Linked DNA regions of Rhodopseudomonas palustris. The protein of the gene in region 2 binds, or shares a complex with, the protein of the main gene of each other region. Links are inferred from orthologs where the notes say so. Each region holds a gene or a part of one and is shown on either strand. Other genes may lie near its edges.

Region 1 (15,179 bases), 150 kb from region 2 along the record:
TGCGGCAGCGGGGCGTTGGAACCTAGCGGTATCAGGGAAACCCCGGGTGAACCACCGCGGAGCAGAGTCGCCGGTTTACCACTAGCGTCCGCCGCCAAGCTGGTCTATCCGACTCCCATGATCAAGACGCGAACCGCTAAATTTCAGATCGGTCAGATCGTCCGCCACCGGATCTTCTCGTTCCGCGGGGTGGTGTTCGACATCGATCCGGAATTCGCCAACACCGAGGAATGGTGGCTGGCAATTCCCGAAGAGGTGCGGCCGAGCAAGGACCAGCCGTTCTACCACCTGCTGGCGGAGAACGCGGAGTCGGAATACGTCGCCTACGTGTCGGAGCAGAATCTGCTGCCCGACGATTCCGGCGAGCCGATCCGGCATTCCCAGGTCGCCGAGATCTTCATCAAGGACAAGTCCGGCGGCTACCGGCCGCGCAATCCGTCGCTGAACTAATCGAGGACGCTCGGTTTCGATCGACGCATCGACCCGCCCAGCCGGGACTGATTGCCGGAACGCGCCGTCTCACGCGAAAGCACAAAAGCGCAGAGAGCCACATCCCTGCTAGGCTGTCGTGGGAAGGAGCTCTCATGACGCTGACGCCGGAGCTTTTGCGCCAGACCCTTACGATTGTGCTGAGCTTGGCGAAACAGGAGGGCGGCTTCGACTACCGCCTAATCGGCACCGCCGCGGACCTGCTGCGCGGCGTGCCGATCGAGCCCTGCGACGTCGACTTCCTCATGCCCACACGCAGCGATGTCGACACCTTCGCGCGGGCGCTTGCCGCCTACCGATGCCTGAGCCCGCCGACCTGGATGCCCTGTTGCGTGCAGTATTACGCGGCGTTCGAGGTGGGCGGCGTTCAGGTCGATGCCAGCACCGTCGAGCCTCCGGCGCAGTCTGCTTTCATCGAGGCCTTCGGCGGCGGCCCCTGGACGCACTTTTCCGAGATCGCCGTGGGCAACACGCGCGTGGCGGTGGTGGCGCCCGAATTGCGGCTGGCGACCGAACTCTGCCGTGATCGAAAGGATCGCGCCGAAATAATCGCCCGCTGGATGCGCGATCACGGCTGTGACGCGCCGCTGCTGAAGAACGCCATGGAGGCCCGCGGCATCGACCCGGCAACCCAGTTGTCCGTGATGGCAACCGTCACCGGCTGACAACGCGGCAGGCGCCGGCGAGTACGCAGAAAACAGAAAGGGCGCCACCTGGGCGCCCTTTGCATTTTGCGATTGCAGTCGCGTGTTACTTGGCAGCCGGGTTGGCGCCGGCCGGAGCCTGAGCTTCCAGCTTCTTGCGCTGCTCTTCAGCGCGCTTCTGTAGCTCTTCCTGCAGCTTCTTCTGGGTCTCTTCGAACTGCTTAGGATCGGTCGGCGGGCCGTCATAGGCCTTGGCGAACTCGGCCAACGGCAGCGGCAGCGTCAGCGGCGCGCCGTTAGAGTTGATCGCCTGGACGATCAGGTTCTGGCCCTTCTTGAGCTGATTGATCAGATCCGGCGTCGCTTCGTAGTCCGACATACAGCCGTTGGCGAAGCAGATCACATACGGGCTCTGCTGCGGCGCGTTGCTGTCGACGATGATGCGGGTGCCGTGCACGAGCTGCATGCCGAGCGGCAGCGTCACGCGCAGGATCTTCTTCGGCTCGCCTTCCGGCTCGATGATCACAGCGGCGATCACCGGCTGACCGGATTCGATACGGCCGTCCTTGCCGGTGAAGCACACCTGCTTGGCGTTGGCGTCCTGCCCCTTGAGGCAGAACTTGGTCCAGGGCGCGTAGATCAGCTGAACCTGTTGCTGCTCAGGCTGTCCCTGGGCGGGAGCCTGCTGCGCCGGCGCCGGGGCTGCCTTCGGCGCCGCCTTAGGGGCTGCCTTCGGGGCGGCCGGCTGCTGGGCCTGCGCGGCGGGGACGATGGTCAACGCCGCGAACGCGGTCGCCGCCAGCAGGGCGAAGGCCCGCCCGCGCGGCCCGGCCGACGCGACCAAGTTGCAAGACTTCATTCGGAAAACCCTTTCTGAAACGGTCGCGCACCCCAACCTGCGACGCTGGAGCTGACAGCGGTCCGTTTGGCCGCTGTCTCGGTGCCAATTGAGGCGGTTACGTGACGAGCCGGTGGGCATCATCGACTGCCCGCCTTCAATACATTGGCGAACGCAAAGATCAATGGCAACAATCCCCGGGCACCGGTTTCCAGCCGCTAATGTGGTAAAAATCCCGGCGTGGGACGCGTCGAATCAGAACACCGCTTCATCCGCCGAATCAAGGCCCTCGCCGTCGCGTTCGCGATCGGCGCTGGATGCCTGACCGGCGCCACCTCGGCAGGCGCCGAGCCGGCCGGCACTCCAGCACCTGCGATCGTCAGCCATGCGATCGCCATGCACGGCAAGCCCGCGCAGCCGGCCGACTTTACCGCGATGCCCTACGTCAACCCGGACGTCCCCAAGGGTGGCCGGATGATCGCCAGCGTTGTCGGCGCGTTCGACAGTCTCAACCCGCTGATCGTCAAAGGCATCGCCGTCCAGCAGATGCGCGGTTATGTGATCGAGAGTCTGCTGGCGCGCGGCCATGACGAGCCGTTCACCTTGTACGGCCTGCTCGCGCGCTCGGTCGAAACCGACGACATTCGCAGCTACGTCACATTTCGGATCGATCCCCGCGCCCGGTTTTCCGACGGCAAGCCGGTCACCGCCGAGGACGTGCTGTTCTCCTGGAAGCTACTCCGCGACAAGGGCCGGCCGAACCTCCGCCTGTATTACGGCAAGGTCGCCAGCGCCGAAGCGCTCGATCCCCTCACCGTCCGGTTCGATTTCGGCGGTGCGCCGGACCGTGAGCTGCCGCTGATCCTCGGCCTGATGCCGGTGCTGCCGCGCCACGCGGTCGATCCCGACAGCTTCGAAGAAACCTCCCTGAAACCGCCGCTCGGTTCCGGCCCCTACCGTGTCACCAATGTTCAGGCCGGTACTAGCGTCACCCTGACGCGCGACCCGAACTATTGGGGCCGCGACCTGCCGATCAACCGCGGCCTGTGGAACTTCGACGAGGTGCGGATCGATTACTTCCGCGAGTCCAATGCACAGTTCGAGGCGTTCAAGCGCGGGCTCTACGACTTCCGCGTCGAGACCGATCCGCTGCGTTGGAGCGAAGGCTATGACTTCCCCGCCGCACGGCATGGCGACGTGATCCGCGACGCGATCAAGCCGGGCACGCCGGAGCCGACCGACACCCTGGTGTTCAACACCCGCCGTCCGGTGTTCGCCGATGTTCGGGTGCGCGAGGCGCTGCTCAACCTGTTCGACTTCGAGTGGATCAATCGCAACTACTTCTTCGGCCTCTACACCCGCACCGCGGGGTTCTTCGGCGGCTCGGAGCTGTCGGCCTATGGCCGCGCGGCCGATGACGGCGAACGCAAGCTGCTCCAGCCATATCTGTCGCGGCTCCGCGCCGACATCCTGGACGGCAGTTTCAGGCTGCCGGCGAGCGACGGTTCGGGCCGCGACCGCGCCGGCCTGCGCCGGGCGCTCGATTTGCTGGAGCAGGCCGGCTACCAGCTCGACGGCACCGTGCTGCGCAAGCGCGACACCCGCCAGCCCCTCACCTTCGAGCTCTTGGTGACGACGCGGGAGCAGGAACGGATCGCACTGGCGTTCGCCCGCGACCTCAAGCGCGCCGGCATCACCGTGTCGGTCCGCACCGTGGATGCCGTGCAGTTCGATCAGCGCCGCCTCGCCTACGACTTCGACATGATCCCAAACCGCTGGGACCAGTCACTGTCGCCCGGCAACGAGCAGTCGTTCTATTGGGGGAGCGACGCCGCCGACACGCCGGGCACCCGCAACTACATGGGCGCCAAGGATCCGGCGATCGACGCGATGCTTGCGGCGCTGCTACGTGCCCGCGGCCGCGCCGATTTCGTCGACGCCGTGCGCGCGCTCGATCGCGTCCTGATCTCGGGGTTCTACGTGGTCCCTGTGTACAGCGTGCGTGAGCAATGGATCGCGCGCTGGAATCGTTTAGAACGTCCGAAGGCCACTGCCCTGACGGGTTATCTTCCCGAAACATGGTGGTATCGGCCGCCGCCGCAGCAACCGCCGCAGAGGTGATCCCGTGAGCCCGCCCAACACCTCGCCGACGCTCGACGGACTGTTTCGCCGCACCCTCGCCCGTCAGCCGGATGCGATCGCGCTGATCGATCCGCCGGACAAGCAGCGCATCACCGGGCAGCCGCCGCGGCGCATGACCTATGCCGAGGCCGACCGCGCGATCTCGGCGCTGGCCGCGCATTTCGTCACCGCCGGTCTGCCGAGCAATTCGGTGATCGCGGTGCAACTGCCGAACACCATCGAATTTCCGCTCACCGTCCTGGCGGCACATCGCGCCGGTCTCGTCGTTGCGTTGCTGCCGCAGCTCTGGCGCCACGCCGATCTCACCGCCGCGCTGAACCGCACCGGTGCGCGGGCGATCGTGTCGACACGCTGGATCGACGGCGTCAGCCACTCCGATCTGGCCATGAACGCCGCGGCGGAAGCTTTCTCGATCCGCCATGTCTGCGGCTTCGGCGATGACCTGCCCGAGGGCATGGCCTCGCTCGACGCCGCGATGGAAGATCCCACCGCATTGCCGCCGGCGCCGGGACCACAGGAAGCCCGCCGCGCCGCGGTGATCTCGTTCGATACCACCGGCGACGGCGTCCGGGCGATCCCGCGCAGCCATCTGCATCTGATCGCAGGCGGTCTGGTTGTCTTCCTCGAAAGCGCGATCCCGCAGGGCGCGGTGCTGCTGTCGGCGCAGACGCCGGCGACGTTCGCCGGGCTGGCCTCGTCTATGGTGACGTGGCTGCTCAGCGGCGGCACGCTGGCCCTGCACCACCCGTTCGATGACGCGTTACTGGAGCGGCAGATCGTCGACCTCGGCTGTCAGGCCCTGGTCGCACCGGCGCCCCTTGCTCTCCGCCTCGGCGAAGCCGGACTGACAGCGCAGGCTCCGTCGCTGCGCAGCGTGGTGGGCCTCTGGCGCGCACCCGAGCAGGTCGCCTCCAGCCCGAACTGGATCGGCACGCCGGCCCACTTCACCGACATCTATCTGTTCGGCGAAGCCGGATTGTTCGGCGCCCAGCGCACGGCGGAAGGTACTCCGGCTGCGATCATGCCGGGGCCGCACACCGCGCCGCGCGATCATGCCGGCGGTTCGACTGCTGGCGAAATCCTGATCACGCCGAAGGGCACGCTCGGGCTGCGTGGTCCGATGGTGACGCTCGCCGCCTATGCGCCGCTGCCGCCGCTCAACAGTTCGATCCCGATGGCGCCGCCGCCAGACTACGTCGACACCGGCTACGCGGCCCGACTCGACCGTGCCACCGGCTCGATCTGCATCACCGCTCCACCTGCCGGGGTGATGGCGGTCGGCGGCTATCGCTTCCTCGCCCAGGACCTGCAGGAATGGGCGAAGCGGCTCGGCCAGGGCGCGCTGCTCACGGCGCTGCCGGACCGGCTTAGCGGCTATCGGCTCGCAGGCCGCGCACAGGACAATTCCAGAGCTCGTGAAGCACTTGCAGAACTCGGCCTAAACCCTTTGATGGTCGAAGCCTTCCGCGATGCTCCGAAGGTCGATGAAAACCGCGCATCGACGTTGACGCCGCATTAACAGCGACGGCTTACGGTTTTCGCCTCGACCGCGGGAGCCGTTCTTGGAATGTCGTACCACGCGCCTATCCTCGTCGTAACCGACGATGAAAGCTCGCCGACCCTCGCAGCACTGACGGACGCCAAACTGTTTCCAGTGCTCGCTTCTGCATGGCCGGAAGCTGGCGAAGCGGTTGGCCGGCTGCGACCGTCGGCCGTGGTCGCAGATGGCGGTGCGCCCGCCGGCTCCCTTGAGACACTCGCCCGCCAGATCGGCTTGCTCCAGCCCTACGTGCCGCTGATCGCGATCGGCGCCGATGGCGGCCTGCCCGACAACGTCATGCCGTTCAGCGCCGATCCGCGCGAGCTGATCCATCTGGCGCCGCGGCTGCGGGCCGCGCTGCGGGTGCGGACACTGCACGCCACCGCGATGCGGCGCCTGACCGATCCGAGCGGCCTCACTGAACTGTCCGACCATGATCCGCTGCAGGACGCGACCGTGCTGCTGATCGGCCGCGGCGCCGCCTATCCGGCGCTGTCGGTGGCGCTCGGCGAACGGGTCGGGGTGGTCGGCGCGCTGTCGATCGAAGCCGCCGCCAAGCATCTCAACGCCCGCGATCTCGACGGCATCGTGCTGGCCGAAGGCTTCAGCTCACGCGTGGTGGATGCCTTTCTCACCGTGCTGTCGGAAGACACCCGGTTCCGGCATCTGCCGATCGTGGTCGGCATTCCGGCGCCGCACGGCAGCTTCGAACTGCCCAACCTCGAATTCGTCGACGGCGATCCGGCGCGGATCGTCGGCGCCGCGCTGCCGCTGGTGCGCCAGCACGCCTTCGAGGGCCGGCTCACCCGCACGCTGGCTTCGCTCGATGCCGGCGGGCTGCTCGATCCCCGCACCGGCCTCCTCACCGAGGCTGCGTTCGAGCGCGATTTTGCGACCGCCGTGTATCAGGCGCAGACTCGCGGCGAAGGCCTGTCGGTCGCGCGTTTCGTCCTGCACCGCGCCGATCGCCGCGCGGTCAACGACGCCGCACGGATCGTCAGCCGGCTGATGCGCAAGATGGACTTCGGCACGCTGCAGACCGACGGCACGCTGCTGGTGGTGTTCGCGGCAACTGACCTGCGCAACGCCCAGGCGATCGCGCGGCGGCTCAGCAGCGTGATCAAGCAGACGGCTCACAGCGCAAGGCGCGAGGCCCGGATCGATCCCGACGTCAGCGTCGCGACCCTGATGCCGGACGAATCCGCCCGCGCCATCCTCACCCGCGTGGTGCAGCAGGACCGCCGCCGCGCGGCGTCGTAGGCGTCCAGCCAAGACGATCCCGTCATTGCGAGCGCAGCGAAGCAATCCACGGGCCGGTGTACGGAGCTTCTGGATTGCTTCGTCGCTGCGCGCCTCGCAATGACGCTGAGGCGAAATCACGCCGCCTTGCGGTTCTCGGCGAGGTCGGCGAGCTGCTTGAGGATATCGGTCGTCCCCATCAGCCGTTCTTCCGGCGTCTCCCAGACCTGGAAGAACACCACCTTCATGTCGGGCCGCACCTTGGCGGCTTCGCCGTGGCGTTTGATGAAGAACACCAGCTTGTCCGGTTGCGCGAACGCGTTGTCGCGGAAGCTGATGACCACGCCCTTCGGACCGGCGTCGACCTTCTCGACATTGGCGCGGCGGCAATACGCTTTGATGGCCGCGATCTTGAACAGATAGCGCACCTCGTCGGGCAGCGGACCGAAACGGTCGCGCAGCTCGGCGGCAAAGTTCTCGATCTCCTCGTCGGTGTCGAGATCGGCGAGCCGGCGATACAGCGACAGCCGCACCGCAAGATCGGCGACGAAGTCCTCCGGGATCAGCACCGGCATGCCAATGGTGATCTGCGGCGACCAGCGGTCGGCGACCGGCTCGTCGACGATGCCGGCCTTGAGGTTGGTGATCGCCTCCTCGAGCATCTGCTGATACAGCTCGAAGCCGACTTCCTTGATGTGGCCGGACTGCTCCTCGCCGAGCAGATTGCCGGCGCCGCGAATGTCGAGGTCGTGCGAGGCTAGCTGGAAGCCGGCGCCGAGCGTTTCCAGCGATTGCAGCACCTTCAGCCGGCGCTCCGCCTGCGCGGTGATGTTGTGCTGCGGCAGCGTGAACAACGCGTAGGCGCGCAGCTTGGAGCGGCCGACGCGGCCGCGGAGCTGATACAATTGCGCCAGGCCGAACATGTCGGCGCGGTGCACGATCAGCGTGTTCGCGTTCGGGATATCCAGGCCGGATTCGACGATCGTGGTCGACAGCAGGATGTCGAACTTGCCGTCGTAGAAGGCCGACATGATGTCCTCGATCACGGCCGGCGGCATCTGGCCGTGCGCGACCGCGACCTTCATCTCCGGCACATGCTTGTCGAGGAAGTCCTTCACCTCGGCGAGATCGTCGATCCGCGGCACGACGTAGAAAGCCTGACCGCCGCGATAGCGCTCGCGCAGCAGCGCCTCGCGGATCATCAACGGATCATGCGGCGCCACGAAGGTTCGCACCGCGAGCCGGTCGACCGGCGGCGACGCAATGATCGAGAGGTCGCGCACGCCGGTCATGGCGAGCTGCAGCGTGCGCGGGATCGGCGTCGCGCTGAGCGTCAGCACGTGGACCTCGGAGCGCAGCTGCTTCAGCTTCTCCTTGTGGGTCACGCCGAAGTGCTGCTCCTCGTCGACGATGACGAGGCCGAGATCCTTGAACTTGATCGACTTGCCGAGCAGCGCGTGGGTGCCGACGACGATGTCGAGCGTGCCGTCGGCGATGCCTTTCTTGACCTGCGACAGCTCCTTGGTCGAAACCAGTCGCGACGCTTGGCCGACATTGACCGGGAAGCCACGGAAGCGTTCGGTGAAAGTCTTGGCGTGCTGCCGCGCCAACAGCGTGGTCGGGACCACGACCGCGACCTGCTTGCCGTCGAGCGCCACCGCGAAAGCCGCGCGCAGCGCCACCTCGGTCTTGCCGAAACCGACGTCGCCGCAGACCAGACGGTCCATCGGCGTGCCCTTCTCCAGATCGCCGAGTGCCGCGTTGATCGCGGCGAGCTGGTCCTCGGTTTCGTCGTAGGGGAAGCGCGCGCAGAACTCGTCATAGAGCTGCGGCTGCACCGGCAGCTTCGGCGCCTCGCGCAGATGCCGTTCGGCAGCGACCTTGATCAGTTCGCCGGCGATCTGACGGATACGGTTCTTCAGCTTGGCCTTGCGCGCCTGCCAGCCCGAGCCGCCGAGCTTGTCGAGTTCAACCGTGGTGCCGTCGGAGCCGTAGCGCGACAGCAGTTCGATGTTCTCGACCGGCAGGAACAGCTTGGTGTCATTGGCGTAGTGCAGTTCGACGCAGTCGTGCGGCGCGCCGCCGACTTCGAGCGTCTGCAGGCCGACGAACCGGCCGATGCCGTGCTCGACATGCACCACGATGTCGCCGGTCGACAGGCTGGTGACTTCGGAGATGAAGTTGTCGAGCTTCTTGCTGGCCTTGCGTTGCCGCACCAGACGGTCGCCGAGTACGTCCTGCTCGGTGATCACCGCAAAGGCGTCGGTCTCGAAGCCGGACTCCAGGCCGACCACCGCCAGCATGGTTTCGTTGCGCGGCGTCGCCTGCACGGTGCGCCAGGAATTGACGCTGGTGAGCGCGACCAGCTTGTGGTCCTTCAGCATGCTCGCCATGCGGTCGCGCGAGCCTTCGCTCCACAGCGCGATCACCACCTTCTTGCGCGCAGCCTGCAGCGCATAGACGTGCGCCACCAGCGTCTCGAACACGTTGACGTTGGCGTCCGCGCGCTCCGGCGCGAAGTTGCGGCCGGCACGGGCACCGGCATCGATCACGTCGCTGGTGTCGTCCGGCAGCGCGAACGGCGTCAGCCGCGCCAGGGCGACGCCTTCGAGCCGCGCGGTCCATTCACTGTCGGTGAGATACAGCCGATCCGGCGGCAGCGGCTTGTAGATCGCGCCGGAGCCGGGCTGCTCCATCGCTTCGCGCCGGGCGTCGTAGTAGTCGGCGATCTGCTTGAAGCGCTCGCGCGCAGCGTCTTCGCTCTGCGGCTCGATCGCGACCGGCGTTCCCTTCAGGTAATCGAACAGCGTGTCCATCCGCTCTTGGAACAGCGGCAGCCAGTGCTCCATGCCGGGATGGCGGCGGCCTTCGCTGACCGCGGCGTACAGCTGATCGTCCGGATGCGGCGCGCCAAACGCGGCGACGTAGCCCATGCGGAAACGGCGGATGGTCTCGGTGACGAGCTGGAATTCAGACACCGGCACCAGGTCCAGGCCGCGCATGGTGTGCAGCGTGCGCTGGGTCTCGGCGTCGAAGGTGCGGATCGATTCGAGCTGGTCGCCGAAGAAGTCGAACCGCACCGGCTGGTCGAGGCCGGCCGGAAACAGATCGAGAATGCCGCCGCGGACCGCATATTCGCCGGCTTCACGCACGGTCGATGCGCGGCTGTAGCCATTGTGTTCGAGCCAGGCGACGATCGAATCCATCGGCACGACGTTGCCTGGCGCAACCGACAGCGCCTGCGCGGCGATGATCTCGCGCACCGGCACCCGCTGCACGGCGGCGTTGACCGTGGTCAGCACGATCAGCGGTTTGTCGCTGCCGGTCAGGCGCGACAGCTTCGCCAGGGTGGTGACACGCTGCGCCAGGATGCCGGCGTGCGGCGAAACGCGGTCATAGGGTTGGCAGTCCCAGGCCGGAAACTGCAGCACCTCGAGATCGGGCGCGAAGAACTCCAGGCTGCGCGCGAGCTGCTGCATCCGCGGACCATCGCGGCAGATCACCGTCAGGCTGACAGCGGGCGCCTTGGGCTTGGCCACGACCGCGCGGGCCAGATCGGCGATGATCAGCCCCTCGGCGCCTTCGGCGACGTTGGCGAAGGTCAGCGCCTTGCCGGACGTAAGCTGTTCCGCCGGCGACCTGCTCGGAGTCTTCATACGGCGCCGTCCTGATGGCCGTAGGTCTTGATCCGTTCGAACAGACCGCCCTTAAACTCGGCCGGCAGCGTGTCGCCGCCGGCGACCGCGGCATAGAGATCGTGGTCGTTGACCTCGATCAGCCGTTCCAGCTCGTCGAGCTCCGCCTCCGACAGCGTGCCGATCTCGGCGTCGGCGAACTGGCCGAGAATCAGATCCATCTCGCGTGTGCCGCGATGCCAGCAGCGGAACAGAAGCCGCTTGCGGCGGTCGTCGAGCCCGCCGCTCGACCGTGTGGTGCCCGTCATGTCGAAATCCACCTCAACGCCAAAAGCCCGGACGTGCCGGGCGGCCCTGATATAGCGACCGGGATCGCCGCTGTCAGCCCGCACTGGCGCATTGCAATCGGCCGCAAATGCAGCCAACCCTGCGGGCAACCGCCCATCCACCCGCTTGGTTCGATGCGCCCTGCTCTGCTCAATCCGCTGTTCGCCCCGGTCACCAGCCTGACCGGCGTCGGACCGAAACAGGACAAGCTGTTCCGCTATCTGCTGGACCGCGACGACACCCCGCGGCTGGCCGATCTGCTGCTGCATCTGCCGAGCAGCGTGATCGACCGGCGCGCCCGGCCGAAAATTCGCGACGCGGTGCCGGGAACGGTGGTGACCCTGGAGGTGACGGTCGATCGCCACCGCGCGCCCCCGCCGGGCCGCTCGCGCGCGCCGTATCTGGTCTATGCCGGCGACGACACCGGCGACGTGGTGCTGACGTTCTTCCGCGCCAAGCCGGACCATGTGCAGAAGCTGCTGCCGGTCGGCGCCAAGCGCTACGTCTCGGGCACCGGCCAGCTCTACGACGGCACGCTGCAGATCGTCCACCCGGACCGGGTCGTCGACGAAGAGGCCTTCGCCAAGCTGCCGCAGATCGATCCGGTCTATCCGCTGACCGAGGGGCTGGCGATCGGCTCGCTGCGCCGGGCGGTGGCGCAGGCACTGACCAAGCTGCCGGCGCTGCCGGAATGGATCAGCCCCGAGGTGCTGCGGCGCTGCCGGTTTCCCTCGTTCGCCGAAGCGCTGAAGCACGTCCACATCCCGGATCAGCCGACCGACATTCTGCCCGATGGGCCGTATTGGTCGCGGCTCGCTTATGACGAACTGCTCGCCGGGCAGCTTGCTTTGGCGCTGGTGCGGGCGCAGCTCCGCCGCCCGGCCGGCAGCCGCAACGCCGGCGACGGTCGGCTGCGCCACAAGATCATCGACGCGCTGCCTTATGCGCTGACCGCCTCCCAGCAGCAGGCCGCGGCGGCGATCGCCGAAGATCTGCGCCAGCCGGTGCGGATGCTGCGGCTGCTGCAGGGCGACGTCGGAAGCGGCAAGACCGTGGTGGCGCTGCTGGCCGCAGCGGCGGTCGCAGAAGCCGGCAAGCAGGCGGCGCTGATGGCGCCGACCGAAATCCTCGCCCGGCAGCACATCAAGACCATCGCGCCGCTGGCCGAACGCGCCGGGATGCAGGTCGCGATCCTCACCGGCCGCGAGAAAGGCAAAGAGCGCCGCGAGATCTTGGCGCGGCTCGAAAGCGGCGAGATCGATTTTTTGGTCGGCACACACGCGCTGATCCAGGACGACGTGATCTACAAATCTCTGGCGCTGGCGGTCATCGACGAGCAGCACCGTTTCGGCGTGCGCGAGCGCCTGGCGCTGACCAGCAAGGGCGCCGATGTCGACGTGCTGGTGCTCAGCGCAACGCCGATTCCGCGGACGCTGGTGCTGACTTACTTCGGCGACATGGACGTTTCGGAACTCCGCGAGAAGCCCGCCGGCCGCCAGCCGATCGACACCCGTACGCTGTCCGATACGCGGCTGCCGGAAGTAATCGACGGCATCGGTCGCGCGATTGCCGCCGGCAAGCGGGTTTACTGGATCTGCCCGCTGGTCGAGGAATCCGAGAACGTCAAACTCACCGACGCCGAGCAACGCTTCGAATCGCTGCTGCAACGGTTCGGCGATCATCAGGTCGGCTTGGTGCATGGACGGATGCGCGGCAGCGACAAGGACCTGGTGATGGGCCAGTTCGCGCGCGGCGAGATCAGCGTGTTGGTCGCGACCACGGTGGTCGAGGTCGGTGTCGACGTCCCCGAAGCCACCATCATGGTGATCGAAAACGCCGAACGGTTCGGTCTGGCACAACTGCATCAGCTGCGCGGCCGGGTCGGCCGCGGCAGCGAGGCGTCGACGTGCTTGCTGCTGTATCGCGAGCCGCTGGGCGAGCTGTCGGCGGCGCGCCTGCGGGTGATCCGGGACACCACCGACGGTTTTCGGATCGCCGAGGAAGATCTCAAGCTGCGCGGCGAAGGCGATGTGCTCGGCACCCGGCAGAGCGGCCTGCCCGGCTACCGGATCGCCCGCTCCGAAGTCCATGCCCAGCTCATCACCCAGGCGCGCGACGAAGCGCTGCGGATTTTGAAGGACAACCCCAAGCTCGAAGGCCCGTCCGGCGAGGCGCTACGCTGCCTGCTGTATCTCTACGAACGCGACGAAGCGATCCCGCTGCTGGGAGCCGGTTAGAGGGCCATCTCGGGAGTTGGGTGAGCAGCCCCGCGTGCACGACGCTCGACCCGATTACGAAAATCAGACTCGAGCGCCGGCGTCATAGGTTCAGTTGTTCAGTTGCGGCGATCGGCATAGCCGGACGGCAATTTCTCCGGCGGGCAGTCGATAACGCTTTGATCGTCGCGGTCACGCCGCTCCATGAAGGTAATCGTGGCGAATTCGTCGATCACCAGCTTGGGATAGGTCGGTCCGGCATCTCGATAGGCGCGCATCGCATCGAGATGATCGTTCTGAAAACAAACCGTCTTCTTGGGATCTCGCGCGATCCAATCCGGGAAGAAGATCACGCCGTGCAGTTTGCGCTTGGGCAGATTGACGGCAACGCTGACGCAAGTTCCCGTCGGTTCGTCCCAGGAAATCTTGTAGATGCCCTCGCCCAGCCGGACGATGTGGGCGAACTGGTCGCGCACCCAACGTCCGCCGACCATACCGCTGTGAATCCGGTAATCGATCGTGTTCTCGTTCTTCACGTAGAGCTCGTACTGCCAGCCATTGTCATACGTGTAAATCAAATGGCTTCCGACAAAATCTACCAGTTCGGCGGGATGAAGGGATTCACTGACCTGAGACATATCGTGCTCCTGTTTGCATTTGCCGGATCATTGCATCTGAAAAATCGAATGAAAAATCTTCATTTCGGTGCATTATGATCTAATAATCCGAACGATGGAGGCGACCGTGGCCCAGGTGCCAAAAACGACGGTCGAGCAATGGGCCATATTGAGAGCGGTCGTCGAACTCGGCACCTACGCGCAAGCGGCCGAGACGCTGCATCGGAGTCAATCGTCGATCAGCTACGCCATCACCAACCTGCAGCACGCGGCGGGCGTTCAGCTTCTTCAAATCGAAGGTCGCCGAGCTGTCCTCACGGAGGCGGGCCGAGCGCTTCTGGCCGAAGTCGAACCCCTCATCGACGATTTTCTGCGCATCGAACAAAGGGCGTCGGCTGTGGGGCATGGCGAGCGCGTAGTGCTCCGGCTTTTGGTCGACAGCGTCTTTCCAAAACCCAGGCTGCTGGCCGCCTTACGCCGCCTGGCCGAGGTCCATCCGCACGTCGATGTTCGTCTCCGTGAAGCGGTCCGCCTGCCGATGCCGGAGCCGACCGACAGAACTTACGACATCGCGATCGCCCAGCCGGTGATTGGCGCGCGGTATGGCAAACGCGTAGCGGATGTCGACCTCATTGCCGTCGCCGCGAAGGGCCATCCCCTCGCGCATCGCACCCGCCCGATCAGCCGGGCGACCTTGGCGAGACACTTACGGATCGAGATTCGGGATCTCGAATTGTCAGCTCCCACGAAGGGGCAGACCGGCGGCAAAGCGTGGCACATGAGCACGATCGACTCCGCGCTCGGCGTCGTCCGCGAGGGGCTCGGCTACAGCTGGCTGCCTCGTCACTCGATCCAAGGCGACCTGGAACGCGGCGATCTCGTCGAGCTGTCCTTGAGCGAAGGCGGAGAAAGGCGCATCCCGCTGGACCTCTGCCTTGCCGATCACGAGTCCGCCGACGGCGCGGTCTTGTTTCTCGGCGAGGCGTTGATGATGCACGCGGAGTGACCGCAGTCCTGCGACAGAGGTGTCAATAAGGCGATCTGCTCACCTTGACGCGCCCCCGAACGCGCAGTCACCCCATCCGCCGGACGCCAGCTTAATCGACCTTGTCGGGCGCCTTGGTGACGCGGCGGCGCGAGAACGCCGATTCCGGCTCTCCGGGTTCGCGGACCTTCTTGGCGGCCAGCGCGGTCGCTGCCAGCGCTGCGATCTTCTTCTGCGGATCGGAACCCGGCTGCACCACGCCCGCCGACATGATCAGCGTCGCGGCCTCCTCGGCACTCATGTCGACCGGGATCACTTTGCTGCGCGGGACGTAGAAGAAGAAGCCGGTGGTTGGGTTCGGCGCGCACGGCAGGAACACCGAGATGTGCTCGTCCTGGCTCGGGATCTTGGTCGCGACTTCCTGGTTCGGCGGCAGCGAGATCAGCACGATCGACCACATCCCCGGCTGTGGGAACTCGACCAGGCCCACTTTTCGAAGGCTGTTGC
Region 2 (14,651 bases):
CGCGCTGCTGCTGTTCGGCGGCCATGCGATCCACTCGTTCACGGCGGTGATGATGTTCGGCGTGGTGCTGGTCGGCACCTACACCTCGATCTTCATCGCGGCACCGATCCTGATCTATCTCGGCGTCGGCACCCATCGGCTCGACGAGCCGGCTGAGAAGCCGGCGAAGCCCGAGCCGGTCGCGCCGCCCGCGGCTGAAGAGGTTCCGGCGCGGTTTGTCGATCCGGAGCCGACCGCACCGGCCGCCAAGCCGGCCAAGGCCGGTAAGCCGAAGAAGCGGTAAGTCAGGCGGGCAGGGCTGCTGGCAAGAGGCAGCCCCGGCCGGCTTGTTTGAACCGTTGCCGTGCCACCGCATTGACGCGCTGTCGCCGCTCGCTGCCGAGCGGCGCAAACCTGTAGGGTGCCGCCGCATGACGCCAACGCTCGACGCAGGACGCTAGCTCGTGGCGCAGCGCTCCGAGTTTCCGCACTTTCCCCGCATGGCCGCGGTCGACGCCTACGGCAAAGGCGGGTTCTATTTCGCCGACATGTCGCATCAGGGATCGCTGCTGTTTCTGCCCGATGCGGTGTGGGGCTGGGACGTGACCAAGCCGGAGCAGATCGACCGCTACAGTCTGCAGCGCGTGTTCGATAACGCCAACGCGATCGACACGCTGATCGTCGGTACCGGCGCCGATGTCTGGATCGCGCCGCGGCAGCTGCGTGAGGCGCTGCGCAGCGTCAACGTCGTGCTCGACACAATGCAGACCGGTCCGGCGATCCGCACCTACAACATCATGATCGGCGAGCGGCGGCGGGTCGCCGCTGCGCTGATCGCGGTACCATGAGCAAGACGGCCGACACCGGCGCTGCTGCGTTCTGCGCCAATTTGGTGCGCGAGGCCGACTTCGACCGCTATGCGGCGACGCTGTTCGTCCCACCCGAGAAACGCCGGTCGCTGCTGGCGCTCGCTGCCTTCAATGCCGAGATCGTGCGGGTTCGCAGTCAGGTCAGCCAGCCGCTGCCCGGCGAGGTCCGCCTGCAGTGGTGGACGGATCTGCTTGCCGGGTCGGCACATGGCGGCGCCGAGGGTAATCCGGTCGCGGCCGAGCTGACCCGGGCGATCGCCGAGCACGGGCTACGGATCGAACCGCTGACGCGGCTGATCGAGGCGCACATCTTCGATCTCTATAACGACCCGATGCCGGACTGGACGGTACTCGAGCCGCATCTGGTGGAGACCGATGGGACGCTTCTCGCGCTCGGCGCCCGCGTTCTTGGCCACACCGGCGCGCAAGCAGAAGCGATCGATCACGTGGCGCGGCACGCCGGAGTTGTGGTCGGAGTCGCGCGCATCGTGGCGCGGCTGCCTTATGATTCCGCGCGTCGTCAGCTGTATCTGCCGAACGATGTGCTGCAGCGGCACGGCTGCGACTTGGAGCAGGTGTTCGGCGGCCAATCGGCCCCCGCGCTGAAATCCGCGCTCGCCGATGTCATTGCGGACGCCCGCAAGCATCTCGATCAGGCGCTGCAGGAGCTGACCGAGCTGCCGGCTTCAGTACGCCCCGCCTTCCTGCCGCTGGCGCTTGCGCGCCGCGATCTCGACCGGCTGGCGTCCCCGGAACGCGATCCGTTCACGCCGTTCGATCGCTCGCGCCTAGCGACGTTGTGGACGCTGTGGCGAGCGAGCCGGAGCAAGCTGTTTCGTATGTAACGGGACCTCTCCGCGTCATTGCGAGGAGCGAAGCGACGAAGCAATCCAGCGCTGTGCATGAAGCTCTGGATTGCTTCGCTCCGCTCGCAATGATGGAGAAGGCTTGTGCGCCTTCAGACAGCGACGCGCGACGAACGACTACGCCGCCTTCGGCAGCTTCAGATGCGCGGCGATCCAGCCGTCGATGTCGGCGAGGGCGCGGGCGCTGAGGGCCTGCTTCTTGGCGACCGACTTCTCCGGACCGCGCAGGCGCTTGCCGTCCGGGCCTTTGGTCGGCGGGTTGGCGAGCGGCGGGAAAAGGCCGAAGTTGATGTTCATCGGCTGAAACGAGCGCGGGCCGGCATCGATGGTTTCGATGTGGCCGCCGGTGATGTGGCCGAGCAGGGCGCCAAGCGCTGTGGTCGGCGGCGGCGGAGCCAGCGGCGCTCCGAGCACATCGGCTGCTGCGGCCAGGCCAGCGAAAAGCCCGACGCTAGCGGATTCGACGTAGCCCTCGCAGCCGGTCATCTGCCCGGCGAACCGCAGCCGGGGCGCCGCGTGAAGCCGGAGGCTTTCGTCGAGCAGTTTCGGCGAGTTCAGAAACGTGTTGCGGTGCAGGCCGCCAAGCCTTGCAAACTCAGCGTTTTCGAGCCCCGGGATGGTACGGAAAACACGCAGTTGCGCGCCGTGCTTCAACTTGGTTTGGAAGCCAACCATGTTGTACAGCGTGCCCAGCTTGTTGTCCTGCCGGAGCTGCACGATGGCGTAGGGCTTGACCGTCGGGTTGTGCGGGTTGGTCAGGCCGACCGGCTTCATCGGCCCGTGCCGCAGCGTCTCGCGGCCGCGCTCGGCCATCACTTCGATCGGCAGGCAGCCGTCGAAATATGGCGTGTCCTTTTCCCAATCCTTGAAGTCGACCTTCTCGCCCTCGATCAGCGCGTCGACGAAGGCGTCGTACTGCTCGCGCGTCATCGGGCAATTCAGATAGTCGGCGCCGGTGCCGCCGGGGCCGACCTTGTCGTAGCGGGACTGGAACCACGCCACCGACATATCGATCGAGTCGCGGTGCACGATCGGCGCGATCGCATCGAAGAACGCCAGCGCAGTCTCGTCGGTGAGGCTGCGGATGGCGTCGGCGAGCGGCGCCGAGGTCAGCGGGCCGGTCGCGACCACAACGCTGGCCCATTCCTCCGGCGGCAGGCCATCGATCTCTTCGCGGCAGATCTCGATCAGCGGATGCTCCGCCAGCGCCTTGGTGACCGCGGCCGAAAAGCCATCGCGGTCGACCGCCAGCGCGCCTCCAGCTGGCACCTGGTTGGCGTCGGCCGCCTGCATGATCAACGAGCCGAGCTTACGCATCTCGGCATGCAGCAGCCCGACCGCGTTGTTGGCGGCATCGTCGGAGCGGAACGAGTTCGAGCACACCAGCTCGGCCAGACCATCGGTCTTGTGGGCCTCAGTGGTACGGACGGGCCGCATCTCATGCAGCACCACACGCACACCTGCGCGGGCGATTTGCCACGCGGCTTCCGAGCCGGCGAGGCCGGCGCCGATGATGTGAACGACGGGTGAGGCGGAGGGGGTGCTGCTGGTCATCGGCTACAGCTAGCTTGTTTCGGTCGCGGGGCAAATCCCGTTTGCGACGCTGCGGAACTGCCCGACTCTTCTCCACAAACGACAACGCCCGCCAGGAGGCGGGCGTTGGCCGTAGAAGGCAGAAACAGGCGGTCGGGTCAGCCGTTGTAGTGACCCGAAGCGACGCGCGGGATGTCCGAACGGTCAAGTCCGATGTCGGCCAGTTCGCGATCGCTAAGCTGGGACAGCTCAGCGACGTTGCGCTGGTAGTCCCGGAACGCGCGGATCGCGCGGATGAGCGAAAGCAGCATGGGATGGTCTCCTTGTCCACGATTCAGTTCTTCGGAAGAACCGAAGCGTCGAAAGGAATATAGGCGACGAGTCGGGAATCCAGCAGCGTAAATGCTGCACCGCAGCTAATCCGTGGATGCATACCATCGGGAAGGAATGATTAACCCTTCTGCGCTGGCTCGGCCTCCGAGATCTGCTCGCAGCTTGGGGCGGGGGACCTGCTGACCTCGCGCCTCGGGGCCTTCCGAGCTGAAATATAGTGCATTTTCAGCGCAATCTAACCCTGCTCTCCGCCGCTTGAGACTTTCCACCGGAAATCTAGTGCCGGTCAGCTCCGCCGTCCGAGTTAAGACGTTCGGACAATTCGGTCCGCTCCCATGCACTATACGCATAAATACGGAGGTCGTGAATGAGTATTCATGGCGAATCGATGGATTTGATCTGCCGCAATGCACAAAACGGCCGCCGACCTCTGAGAACGATCGGCGGCCGAGGTGGGGAGCTTGCCGATGAGTCGGCTCAGGTCCCGTTGCGCTTCCATTGCAGCAGGTTGGCCGGGAAATCAGCTGCCGACCGCTTGAGCGGGCTGGGCGGCGGCAATCGCGGCGGATTGGGGTTCGGTTCGACCGCCTTGCGATACAGATGCCAGGTGGCATGGCCGAGCAGCGGGATCACCACCGCGAGCCCGAGGAAGGCCGGCACCGAGCCCGCCACCAGCAGAAGCGCGACGATGGCGCCCCAGGCGGCGATCGGCAGCGGGTTGACCGCGACCACCCGGAGCGAGGTGGCCATGGCGTCGCCGATCCCGGCATGCCGGTCCAGCATCATCGGGAACGCCACCACGCTGAGGCACAGCGCCGCCAGTGCGAACAGGAAGCCGACGCCGCAGCCGACCAGGATCAGGCTCCACCCCTCCGGCGTGCTCAACACGCGCCGGGCGAAGTCGGGGATCGCAGCCGCCGGGGCATAGCCGAACAGCGCGACGTAGATTGCCTGCGCCGCCGCGAGCCACACCAGAAACAGTGCCAGCAGGATCGCGCCGAAGCCGAGCATTGCGCCGAGCGATGGTGACCGCAGCACCGCCAAGGCATCCGATGCGAACGCCGGTTCGCCAAGCTCGCGGCGCCGGCTCAGCTCATACAGACCGAGCGCGGCGAACGGGCCGAGCAGCGCGAAGCCGGCAGCGAGCGGGAACAGCAGCGGCAGCACCGCGTAGCCTTGCACCAGCCGCGCCAGTACCAGGCCCAGCACCGGATAGATCAGCACCAGCATCACGGCGTGGCTCGGCACCGCCTTGAAGTCCTCCCAGCCTTGCCGGAGCGCGGCGCCGAGATCGGCAAAGCCGATGCGGTGGACTGCGGGGGTGGCCTCGTCCGCAGCGATGGCGGACGGAGCAGAAGAATAGGTCGTAGCCATGCGTAGCGTCCTCCCATGTTCGACAGTGGTGATCACCGGCCGTTACGCCATGACGGCGGGCCGGGCGCTTCTTGCGCGGAGACGAACGATCAGAAGGAGCCAGACGCGAGAGCAACGAACGAACTGGTCCTGTGACCCGAGCTTGCCGCGACCTGTGAAGGTATCCTAACGCCGCTTATCAGCAGTCGTTGCTCAAGCTTTGGTGAGCTTTCGATGCTGCAGTGCGACGAGATTTTGGTCACTACACGTTTGCTCAATTCTGCTGGTACGCTCTGCAGTGATCCGCGCGCGGAACCCAGATGGCGTCAGCGCTGTTGATGCGGACGATGCGTGGCATCGCAACAGGGGGAGACAGCATGAGCATTTTCGGGAAGATCATGAGCGCGATTTTCGGCGACAGCGCCGCTGCGGCGCCAGGTGGCGCAGCCGCGCCCGCGCCGGCACCGGCAACGACCGCTGGCGCCGGCACCGCGCCGGCGCCGACTGCACCGCAGCCGACGGCCGCACCGTCGGTCGACGTCGCACCGATCCTCGACAAGGCCGTCAAAGCCAAAGGCGAGAAGCTGGAATGGCGGACTTCGATCGTCGATCTGATGAAGGCGCTCGATATCGACTCCAGCCTGTCGGCCCGCAAGGAGCTCGCCAAGGAGCTCGGCTATAGCGGCGACATGAATGACTCGGCGTCGATGAACATCTGGCTGCACAAGCAGGTGATGAGCCGGCTGGTCGCCAACGGCGGCAAGCTGCCGCCCGAGATCAAGCACTGATCCCACACGGCATCTTGGATGGTGAGCCGTGCCGCTCGCTTGCGGCACGGCGTGGCCGCGCCGGTTGCTTTACGACTCGAAGATTCGAAACACAGCGCTGGTGGTCACCAGCAGCTTGTCGCCGGCGAGTGCTTCGGCGTCGATGAAGGCGAGGCTGCGCGACAGCTTCTTCATGGTGGTGCGGCCGGTGATCCAGCCGCCCGGCTCGATGGTGGCGATGAAGCGGCTGTCGAGCGACACCGTCGCGCAGCGCCGCTGCCCTGCGAGCACGACCGAGAATCCCAGAATGGTGTCGAGGAAGCCGAGCAGCGCACCGCCGTGCAGCACGCCGTTGGGATTGCCGTGGCGATCGTCGCTGAGGAAGCCGAACTCCGGCTGGCTGTCGCCGCTCTGCCGCCAGTAATACGGGCCGTTGGTGCCGATATAGCCGTCCTGAACGGCGAACGGTTGAAAGCCCGGCGGCGGTGACACAGTCATTGGCGGCTCCTGCGCGGAGCGCGGCCGCAGGAGGTCACAGGATGAACCGGCGGGCCGCGCGCGGTGGAACCGATGCCACAGCGCGCGGCGGCGGGCAATCGCCGGACCGTCGCAAACGGTCCGGCCAAGTCGTCACGCGGTGAGGTCGGCGTATTCCGGGTGAGCGTCGAGATAGTCGGCGACGAAGCCGCAGCCGGCGCTGACCTTGGCACCTTCGGCACGGATCAGATCGAGCGCGCCGCGCACCAGATTGGAGGCGATGCCGCGGCCGCGCAGCGGCGGCGGAGTCTCGGTGTGGGTGATGACGACGCGGCCGCCGGTGCGGCGATAATTCGCGAATGCAATCTCGCCATGGGCGTCGAGTTCGAAGCGGTTCAGCGCCTTGTTGTCGCGCACGCTGGCCGCGGCTGTGGTCCCGCTCATAGCGTCTCCTCGTGTTCAATGTCCGGCGCGCGGCAGGAGCCGTGTGCCGTTGGCTGTCAAGGTGATGCCGGCCCCGTTGAAGTCAAGGGGACGGCGAGGTGGCAAGCGCGGCGTCGTTGCGACGCAGGCCACGATGGATGGTGTGGAGGGTAAGGCCACACCGCGCTGCGCCGCGCAACCCGGACAATCCCGGAGGCGACGGCGTTCAGCTGCGTGCGTCACCGCACCAGGATCGTCATGGCGCGGAGCTGCAACGCCGGCAGCTTCGATTAGTTCTTCAGCGACGCCTCGAGCATCTGCCGCACCGACCACGCCTGATCGTCGACACTGCCGCGGATGTCGTCGATCCGCCATGATGTGCCGTCGCGCACCAGCTCGTAACGGATCACGCCGTCGGCGGCGACCTTGCGCGACTGACTGCCGATCAGCGCCACGGCCAGCGTCGCGCGGGCATCGTCCTGGCTCTCGGTCTTGATGACGAACGATTTGATGTCCGGGTCCTGCGAATTGCTCACCGGATCGAAATCGATCGGCCCGATCTCGCCTTGTGGCACCTTGGCCTCGGCCTTGGTCCACAGCGCGGCCAGAGACTTCGACAGATACTTGCCGCGCTCCTTGGCGTTGTTGACGAAGGCGCCGCCGGCATTGTCCTTGGCGGCCGCCTTGTAGAGCCGCGTCAGCAGGGCCGCGGGATCGGCCGTGGCCGGTTTGGCTGCAGACGCCGCGGCTGGCTGGGCCGGCGCCTGCGCAAGCGCGGCAGCGGGCAGGGCGACGGCGGCGGCGAGGCAGGCGAGTGAAGCGAAGGCGGAGCGGCGGATGAGCATGGCGGATCCTGTCGGCAGCGAGGATCGCGGCACCGGCTCAGTCGCGGCCCTCATCCGGAATATTCAGCACGGTGCCGCACGCCTTGCAATGCACCGCATCGGAATCGTGGCGCTGCAGCCCGCACACCGGGCAGGGGAAGCGCACCTTGTTCGGACTGATCAGTGCCCGCGCCAGATTGAAGAACAGCGTGACGCCGAAGATCATGATCACCACGCTGATCATCCGCCCCAGCGTGCCGGGCAGGGTGATGTCGCCGAACCCGGTCGTGGTCAGCGCGGTGACGGTGAAGTACAGTGCGTCCGCGTAGTTGGCGATCTGCGGATTGCTGAAACGTTGGGTCTCGAACACGATCGCCGTCATCACGAAGATGAACACCGCCAGCCGCGCCACTGCGATCACCACCTCCTCGTGGTGACGGAAGAAGGCGCTGTCGCTGCGCAGCCGGGTCAGCATCTGATAGTCCTGGAACGCGCGCAGCGTGCGCAGGATCCGCAGGAAGCCCGCGCCCTCTCCGGGCAGCGGCGCCAGAAACGAGCCGATCGCCACCAGGTCGGTCCAGGTCGCGAGCCGCCCGAATTCCCGCATCGGCCTGCGGCTGGCATAGAGCCGCGCCAGGAAGTCAACCAGGATCAGCACGCCGAATCCGGTATCGAGCGCCTCGACGATCGGATTGGGCGGCAGAAACGACGTGCCGACGATGAACAGGATGGTGACGACGTCGAACGCCAGCAGGCCGTAGCGGAACGCCACCCCACGCGGCGTCGCGCCGTCATACAGCCGCCGAACGGCGAGTCGGACATCGTGCAGCGTCATGACCGATTATTGGCCTGGGAGGGGCAGCGGAGGCAATGGGGCGGAGTGGCCAACGGATCGGCGACGGCCAATTACACTGCGCGCAGGATGAGGACGGACAGCTCTACTTCCCGCAATTCCAGATCGGCCCGATCGGCGTCTGCGTCCAGCACGGCCCGAAGCTGCCGCCGTTGTAACGCCCGCGATAGAAGCCGGCGCGGCCGAGATAGCGCCACTCACCGCTCCAGGGACCGTTCCAGCGATAATAGTCCGGCGTCGGATCGATGTACCATGGCCGCTTCGGCCGCAGCAGCGCGCGCTGCGCCGGCGACAGCTTCTGCATGTACAGCGGCACAGCATTGTTCGGCGGCTGCACATAGCCGGGCAGGAAGCCATACCCCTGCGCCCGCTTGGCGTGCTTCTTGTGCGAAGCGGCCGAACTGGCGGCGGGGAGCAGGGCGAGGGCGACGATAAGGGTGAGGGAGGTGAGGCGGGGCATGGGCCGGAGCTTAGAGCAGGTGTAGTGGCAAGGGCGACTCAAAGATCGAACACGAAGGCGGACCACACCCGTAGCGCCCGGGAGCCTAGCGTTATGGCCAAGGTCAAAGTTCGGGGCGTCGCTTCGTTCGTGTTGACCAACGCTACGCCGAGCAGAACCCAAGTTTGCGATAATTCATGATCCCTCGCCACAAATCTTTCAGCCGCTCATCGATCAGATCTTCCGGCTTAGAGCGCAGATATGAGAAGAGGCTATGATCTTCGTGTGGCACAAGCCCAGTATGGCAGGTGTGACAGAGAGTGATCAAATTCGCAGGGTCGGTAACACCACCATTTTCCCAAGGTCTGATGTGGTGGACATGGAGCACGAGATCTAAATGATCGTCGGGATTACGACCGCATATACGGCATCTGCGCCTATCCCGCTTAAGGACCTGCATTCGGACTTTTGGAGTTGGCGCGCGTCGGAAGGCTGTCTTTGGAAGAAGGTTCAAAGAGGCGAAGCCGGCCTCGCCGTGAGGAACAACGGCTTCGGCGGCAAGAAGTCTTTGAAATACGGATCGCCCCAGGTTCTCCTCGACGATGGCGTTTCCTCCGCCAAGTAGAAAGAGCTCTATTTCTTCCAGAGTGTGGATGACCGCATACGGTTGGTTGAGATGTTGCCATAGTTCAACGAATTTCGGATACACCAACCGCGCTTGCCGCAGTTCCTCGCGTCGCTCTAAATTGGCCCATCCCGCCCATTGGGATTGTGTGCCGAAGATGATGCGACCATCGTCTTCAGCGGTGATTGTGATTGCGTAATACAAGCAATCAGTCCTAGGTGTGGCGAGTTGTGTTAGGCGCTGATCCAGATCACCCAGCATTTGATCAGCCTTGAACATCGCATATTCGCTCCACTGCTTTGATCAATCAGTCCGTCGTCGGCGTCAATTCAAACACAAGTCCATATTTTGCGGCTTCGACCAAGTCGCCGCGTCGCAGGGCCTCGCGGACGTTTTCTAACTTTCCTACCTCCGCAGGCGGCAAGTACGGAGACCATGCGGTATGATCATCGATCAACTCGACCTGAATCTCGGCGCAGTAACGACCTTCGTGGATGAACTCTTTCGACAAACGGGTCACCGTCGCCTCCGATGAATGAAATTTGCGACCCATCGATATTATTCCGCCGCCTCGTCCGCCTTCCGCTTCCGCACCGGCCCCTTCTTCTCCAGTACCGGCTTCAGGAACTTGCCCGTGTAGCTGCGCGGCGCTTTGACGATGTCTTCCGGCGGGCCCCAGGCGACGATTTCGCCGCCGCCGTCGCCGCCTTCGGGGCCGAGGTCGATGACCCAGTCGGCGGTCTTGATGACTTCGAGATTGTGCTCGATCACCACCACCGTGTTGCCCTGCGCCACCAGTTCGTGCAGCACTTCGAGTAGTTTCGCGACGTCATGGAAGTGCAGCCCGGTGGTCGGCTCGTCGAGAATGTAGAGCGTGCGCCCCGTCGCGCGCTTGCTCAGCTCCTTGGCGAGTTTGACGCGCTGGGCTTCGCCGCCGGACAGCGTGGTGGCCTGCTGGCCGACATGGATGTAGTCGAGACCGACGCGCTGCAGCGTCTTGAAGGTTTCGCGGACGCGCGGCACCGCCTTGAAGAACTCGGCGGCTTCTTCGACCGTCATGTCGAGCACGTCGGCGATCGACTTGCCCTTGAACAGCACGTCGAGCGTTTCGCGGTTGTAGCGCTTGCCCTTACAGACGTCGCAGGTGACGTAGACGTCGGGCAAGAAGTGCATCTCGATCTTGATGACGCCGTCGCCCTGGCAGGCTTCGCAGCGGCCGCCCTTGACGTTGAACGAGAACCGGCCGGGCTCATAGCCGCGCGCCTTGGATTCCGGCAGGCCAGCGAACCACTCCCGGATCGGCGTGAACGCGCCGGTGTAGGTCGCGGGGTTCGAGCGCGGGGTGCGGCCGATCGGTGACTGATCGATGTCGATGATCTTGTCGATGTGCTCGAGGCCCTCGATGCGGTCGTGCGGCGCCGGCGGCTCGGACGCGTTGTTCAGCTTGCGGGCGATCGCACGATACAGCGTGTCGATCAGCAGCGTCGACTTGCCGCCGCCGGAGACGCCGGTGACGCAGGTGAACAGGCCGAGCGGGATTTCGGCGGTGACGTTCTTCAGATTGTTGCCGCGAGCATTGACCAGCTTGATGGTGCGCCGATGGTTCGGCGGCCGTCGCTCCGGCACCGGCACGTCAAGTTCGCCGGTGAGATATTTGCCGGTCAGCGACTTCGGATTGCGCATGATCTCGGCGGGCGTGCCCTGCGCAACGATGTGGCCGCCATGGACGCCGGCGCCGGGGCCAATGTCGAGCACGTAATCGGCGAGGCGGATGGCGTCCTCATCGTGCTCGACGACGATGACGGTGTTGCCGAGATCGCGCAGCCGCTTAAGGGTGTCGAGCAGCCGGGCGTTGTCGCGCTGGTGCAGGCCGATCGACGGCTCATCGAGCACGTAGAGTACGCCGGTGAGGCCGCTGCCGATCTGCGAGGCGAGGCGGATGCGCTGGCTTTCGCCGCCGCTCAATGTGCCGGACGAGCGCGACAGCGTCAGGTAGTTGAGGCCGACGTCGAGCAGGAAGCTGAGGCGGTCGCGGATCTCTTTCAGGATGCGGACGGCGATCTCGCTCTGCTGCTTGTTGAGCACGTCCGGCACCTTGGCGAACCAGTCGCCGGCCGCCTTGACCGACAGCTCGGAGACTTCGCCGATGTGCTTGCCGCCGATCTTGACGCACAGCGCCTCTGGCTTGAGGCGATGGCCGTGGCAGGCGTCGCACGGCACGTCGGAGAAATACTTGCCGAGCTCCTCGCGCGCCCATTCGCTCTCGGTCTCGCGGAAGCGGCGCTCGATATTGGTGACGACGCCCTCGAACGGCTTCTTGGTGTCGTAGGAGCGCACGCCGTCTTCGTAGGAGAACTTGATCTCGTCGTCGCCGGAGCCGTGCAGCAGCACGTTCTGGACCTTCTTGGGCAAGTCCTTCCACTTGGTGTCGAGCGTGAACTTGTAGTGCTTGCCGAGCGCGGTCAGCGTCTGCAGGTAGTACGGCGAGGACGACTTCGCCCACGGCGCGATCGCACCCTTGCGCAAGCTGAGCTCCTTGTCGGGCACCACGAGATCGGCGTCGATGTGCTGCTCGATGCCGAGGCCGCCGCATTCCGGGCAGGCGCCGTAGGGGTTGTTGAAGGAAAACAGCCTGGGCTCGATCTCCGGAATGGTGAATCCGGACACCGGGCAGGCGAACTTCTCCGAGAACAGGATGCGCTCGGCACCGCTCTTATCGTGGATCTTTGCGACCTTCTTGTCGGCCTTTTTCTTTTTGCCTTCGACGTCGTCGTGGCCGGGCTCAGCCGCCGGCGGCGCGGCGGGCGCGTCCGCAAACTCGATCACCGCCAGCCCCTCGGCCAGCTTCAGCGCGGTCTCGAAACTTTCGGCGAGGCGCTGGCCGATGTCGGGACGGACCACGATGCGGTCGACCACGACGTCGATATCGTGCGGGAATTTCTTGTCGAGCGTCGGCGCCTCGGCGAGCTCGTGGAACGCGCCGTCGATCTTGACGCGCTGGAAGCCCTTCTTCAGCCAGTCGGCCAGCTCCTTGCGGTACTCGCCCTTGCGGCCCCGCACCACCGGCGCCAGCAGATACAGCCGCGTTCCTTCCGGCATCGCCAGCACGCGGTCGACCATCTGCGACACGGTCTGGCTTTCGATCGGCAGGCCGGTCGCCGGCGAGTAGGGCACGCCGACGCGCGCCCAGAGCAGGCGCATGTAGTCGTAGATCTCGGTGACGGTGCCGACGGTCGAGCGCGGATTCTTCGAGGTGGTCTTCTGTTCGATCGAGATCGCCGGCGACAGGCCGTCGATCTGGTCGACGTCCGGCTTCTGCATCATCTCGAGGAATTGCCGGGCATAGGCCGACAGCGACTCCACGTAGCGGCGCTGGCCCTCGGCATAGATGGTGTCGAACGCCAACGACGATTTGCCGGAGCCGGACAGGCCGGTGAACACCACCAGCTTGTCGCGGGGGATGGTGACGTCGACGTTCTTGAGATTGTGCTCGCGGGCGCCACGAATGGTAATGGCGGTCCGGCTCGAGGCCGCGGGGGTCTGACGCTTGGCCTTGATCACTTCGTCCATGCGGGTGTCCAGACGCGCGACAACGCGCCGGTTGGGGCGCGCGCCGGAGCGTCCGGGGCTGGCGCCGGTTGGGGCTGAGCCTGGAACATAGGAAGAACGCGACGCGATTGCCAGAGGCTGCGGGCGTCCATCAACCGGATTGTTGGCGATAAGGGCGTGGGTGGCTGGGTTCCGCTGAGGCCGAGCCGGGACGATGCTGTCTACGCAATCTGCCGCGGCCGACGCGAAGCTGCTGCATCGATTCGAAAGCAAAAAGGCCGGCGCAAGGCCGGCCTTCCGCAAGCGCGACTGAAATCAGCCGACGCGAAGCTCAGTAGCGCGCTACGATCGGGCCGCCCCAGCGATAGTTGATGCGGGCGGTGACGACGTCGACGTCCTGCTTGATACGGTCGATCGAAGTCGTCGCAAAGGTAATGTCTCGGCTACCCATGAATAGGTGGTCGTACTCGACACCAAAGGTCCATGCTGGTGAGAAGCCGTATTCTAAACCGCCCCCTACCGCTCCTCCCCAACGCGTTTCACTAGCGGTGTCTGTAATCGCACCCGTTCTGTTGCCATAAACGGTGTACTTGTCGCTTGTGACCGCAGCCCCCCCCTTCACATAGAGCAGTGCATTGTTCCACGCGTAGCCCACACGCGCCGTAAAGAGTCCAAAGGCGTCGATCTTAGTATCGTTGGTTGTCCCTGGAACGACGAGCAGACTAACATTTGATCCCTTGAAATCGGCCCAGTTGCCCTGCGCTTCGACGCCGAACACCCACGTCCCCACCTGCCAGTTGTAACCGATCTGTCCGCCGACAGTACCGCCGGAGGCATCGTGGCACCCCTCTCCCAGGTTCGACACGAGCGGCTGCGCAGTGGTGCCTGCGAAATCCCAGCAATTGCGGCTGGTGCCCCAGCCGCCGTTGGCGCCGACGTAGAAGCCGGACCAGTCGTAAGCCGCGGCAACGATCGGCGGTGCCTTGGTGTAAGGACGAGCCGCGAGATCGGCAGCCATCGCCGGCGCAGCGCCTAGCGCGATCAAACCGATAGTCCCCAACAGAAATTTCTTCATCGCAATCCCCCCGGTTCGTCTGTGCTTCACCGGCTCTCGGTCCGCGGTGTCCCCGCCGCAGAGCGAGAAGCGCGAGCGCCCCTCGAAATTCCACGTGACGACCATACACGCAATGCGAGCAACGCGCCGTCGCGGAAATGCAACAGTCGCGAGTGAAATGTGATTCCTAAAACCATGGATAGATCGCCTAAGAGAGGTTGCGCGTAATTGCGGGTCACCGCTGAGACACGGTCGCCGCAGCACGGCAGGCCGGGTGACATGCGGACGCTCTAGCGCGATTGAAATTTGCACTTCACTTTGGAACAAAAATAGAACAAACTGACCGAGATCGTCCCGGTGGATAAATCCCGTCCGACGGGCGTTTTCGTTGGTGGACGTATGGGCGTAGCGGCGGCGACAGCGTAATCGCTTGAGGCTGGGACGGCTCGCGCCAGCTTGGGCGCGACCGCAGCGGCGGAGCAGGACGGCGGGCGGTCGCCGGCCGGTTGCGGAGCCGCTCAGTCAGTATGGTTTTGAGAGGAGACGTCGATGGCGGGTAGCGTGAACAAGGTGATCCTGGTCGGGAATCTCGGTGCCGATCCGGAGATCAAGCGGACCCAGGATGGGCGTCCGATTGCCAACCTGCGGATTGCCACCTCGGAGTCCTGGCGTGATCGCGCCACCGGCGAGCGTAAGGAAAAGACCGA

What was found.
Region 1: the proteins of uvrA (region 2) and mfd are in contact, whole or in part, in a crystal structure (PDB 4DFC), measured with the Escherichia coli proteins. The link is inferred for Rhodopseudomonas palustris from one-to-one orthologs.

What each region holds. Positions count from the first base shown.
Region 1 is NZ_CP019966.1:2,944,431-2,959,609, reverse strand. The notes cover bases 6,830-10,948. They hold mfd (transcription-repair coupling factor), read right to left. Parts: upstream 10,549-10,948; coding sequence 7,030-10,548; downstream 6,830-7,029. Other genes in these bases: RPPS3_RS13715 (succinate dehydrogenase assembly factor 2), read right to left, coding at 10,545-10,835; RPPS3_RS13725 (hypothetical protein), read left to right, coding at 6,830-6,913. In the rest of the region: heat shock protein HspQ, read left to right, coding at 118-450; RPPS3_RS13745 (hypothetical protein), read left to right, coding at 585-1,154; RPPS3_RS13740 (invasion associated locus B family protein), read right to left, coding at 1,240-1,992; RPPS3_RS13735 (extracellular solute-binding protein), read left to right, coding at 2,212-4,092; RPPS3_RS13730 (class I adenylate-forming enzyme family protein), read left to right, coding at 4,097-5,632; more of RPPS3_RS13725, read left to right, coding at 5,681-6,829; ATP-dependent DNA helicase RecG, read left to right, coding at 10,989-13,091; RPPS3_RS13705 (phenolic acid decarboxylase), read right to left, coding at 13,190-13,708; RPPS3_RS13700 (LysR family transcriptional regulator), read left to right, coding at 13,803-14,693; RPPS3_RS13695 (DUF502 domain-containing protein), read right to left, coding at 14,785-15,179. UniProt on the Escherichia coli protein: Couples transcription and DNA repair by recognizing RNA polymerase (RNAP) stalled at DNA lesions. Mediates ATP-dependent release of RNAP and its truncated transcript from the DNA, and recruitment of nucleotide excision repair machinery to the damaged site.
Region 2 is NZ_CP019966.1:3,100,054-3,114,704, reverse strand. Bases 9,700-13,290 are described here. They hold uvrA (excinuclease ABC subunit UvrA), read right to left. Parts: upstream 12,912-13,290; coding sequence 9,900-12,911; downstream 9,700-9,899. Other genes in these bases: RPPS3_RS14485 (outer membrane protein), read right to left, coding at 13,222-13,290; RPPS3_RS14495 (hypothetical protein), read right to left, coding at 9,700-9,894. Also shown: protein translocase subunit SecF, read left to right, coding at 1-283; RPPS3_RS14555 (Mth938-like domain-containing protein), read left to right, coding at 444-827; RPPS3_RS14550 (phytoene/squalene synthase family protein), read left to right, coding at 824-1,693; methylenetetrahydrofolate--tRNA-(uracil(54)-C(5))-methyltransferase (FADH(2)-oxidizing) TrmFO, read right to left, coding at 1,832-3,268; RPPS3_RS14540 (DUF1127 domain-containing protein), read right to left, coding at 3,406-3,558; RPPS3_RS14535 (DUF2189 domain-containing protein), read right to left, coding at 4,058-4,954; RPPS3_RS14530 (DUF3597 domain-containing protein), read left to right, coding at 5,311-5,721; RPPS3_RS14525 (PaaI family thioesterase), read right to left, coding at 5,791-6,198; RPPS3_RS14520 (GNAT family N-acetyltransferase), read right to left, coding at 6,331-6,621; RPPS3_RS14515 (DUF3828 domain-containing protein), read right to left, coding at 6,891-7,445; RPPS3_RS14510 (ion transporter), read right to left, coding at 7,483-8,259; RPPS3_RS14505 (hypothetical protein), read right to left, coding at 8,363-8,737; RPPS3_RS24645 (HNH endonuclease), read right to left, coding at 8,880-9,620; more of RPPS3_RS14495, read right to left, coding at 9,649-9,699; more of RPPS3_RS14485, read right to left, coding at 13,291-13,965; RPPS3_RS14480 (single-stranded DNA-binding protein), read left to right, coding at 14,494-14,651. UniProt on the Escherichia coli protein: The UvrABC repair system catalyzes the recognition and processing of DNA lesions. UvrA is an ATPase and a DNA-binding protein. A damage recognition complex composed of 2 UvrA and 2 UvrB subunits scans DNA for abnormalities.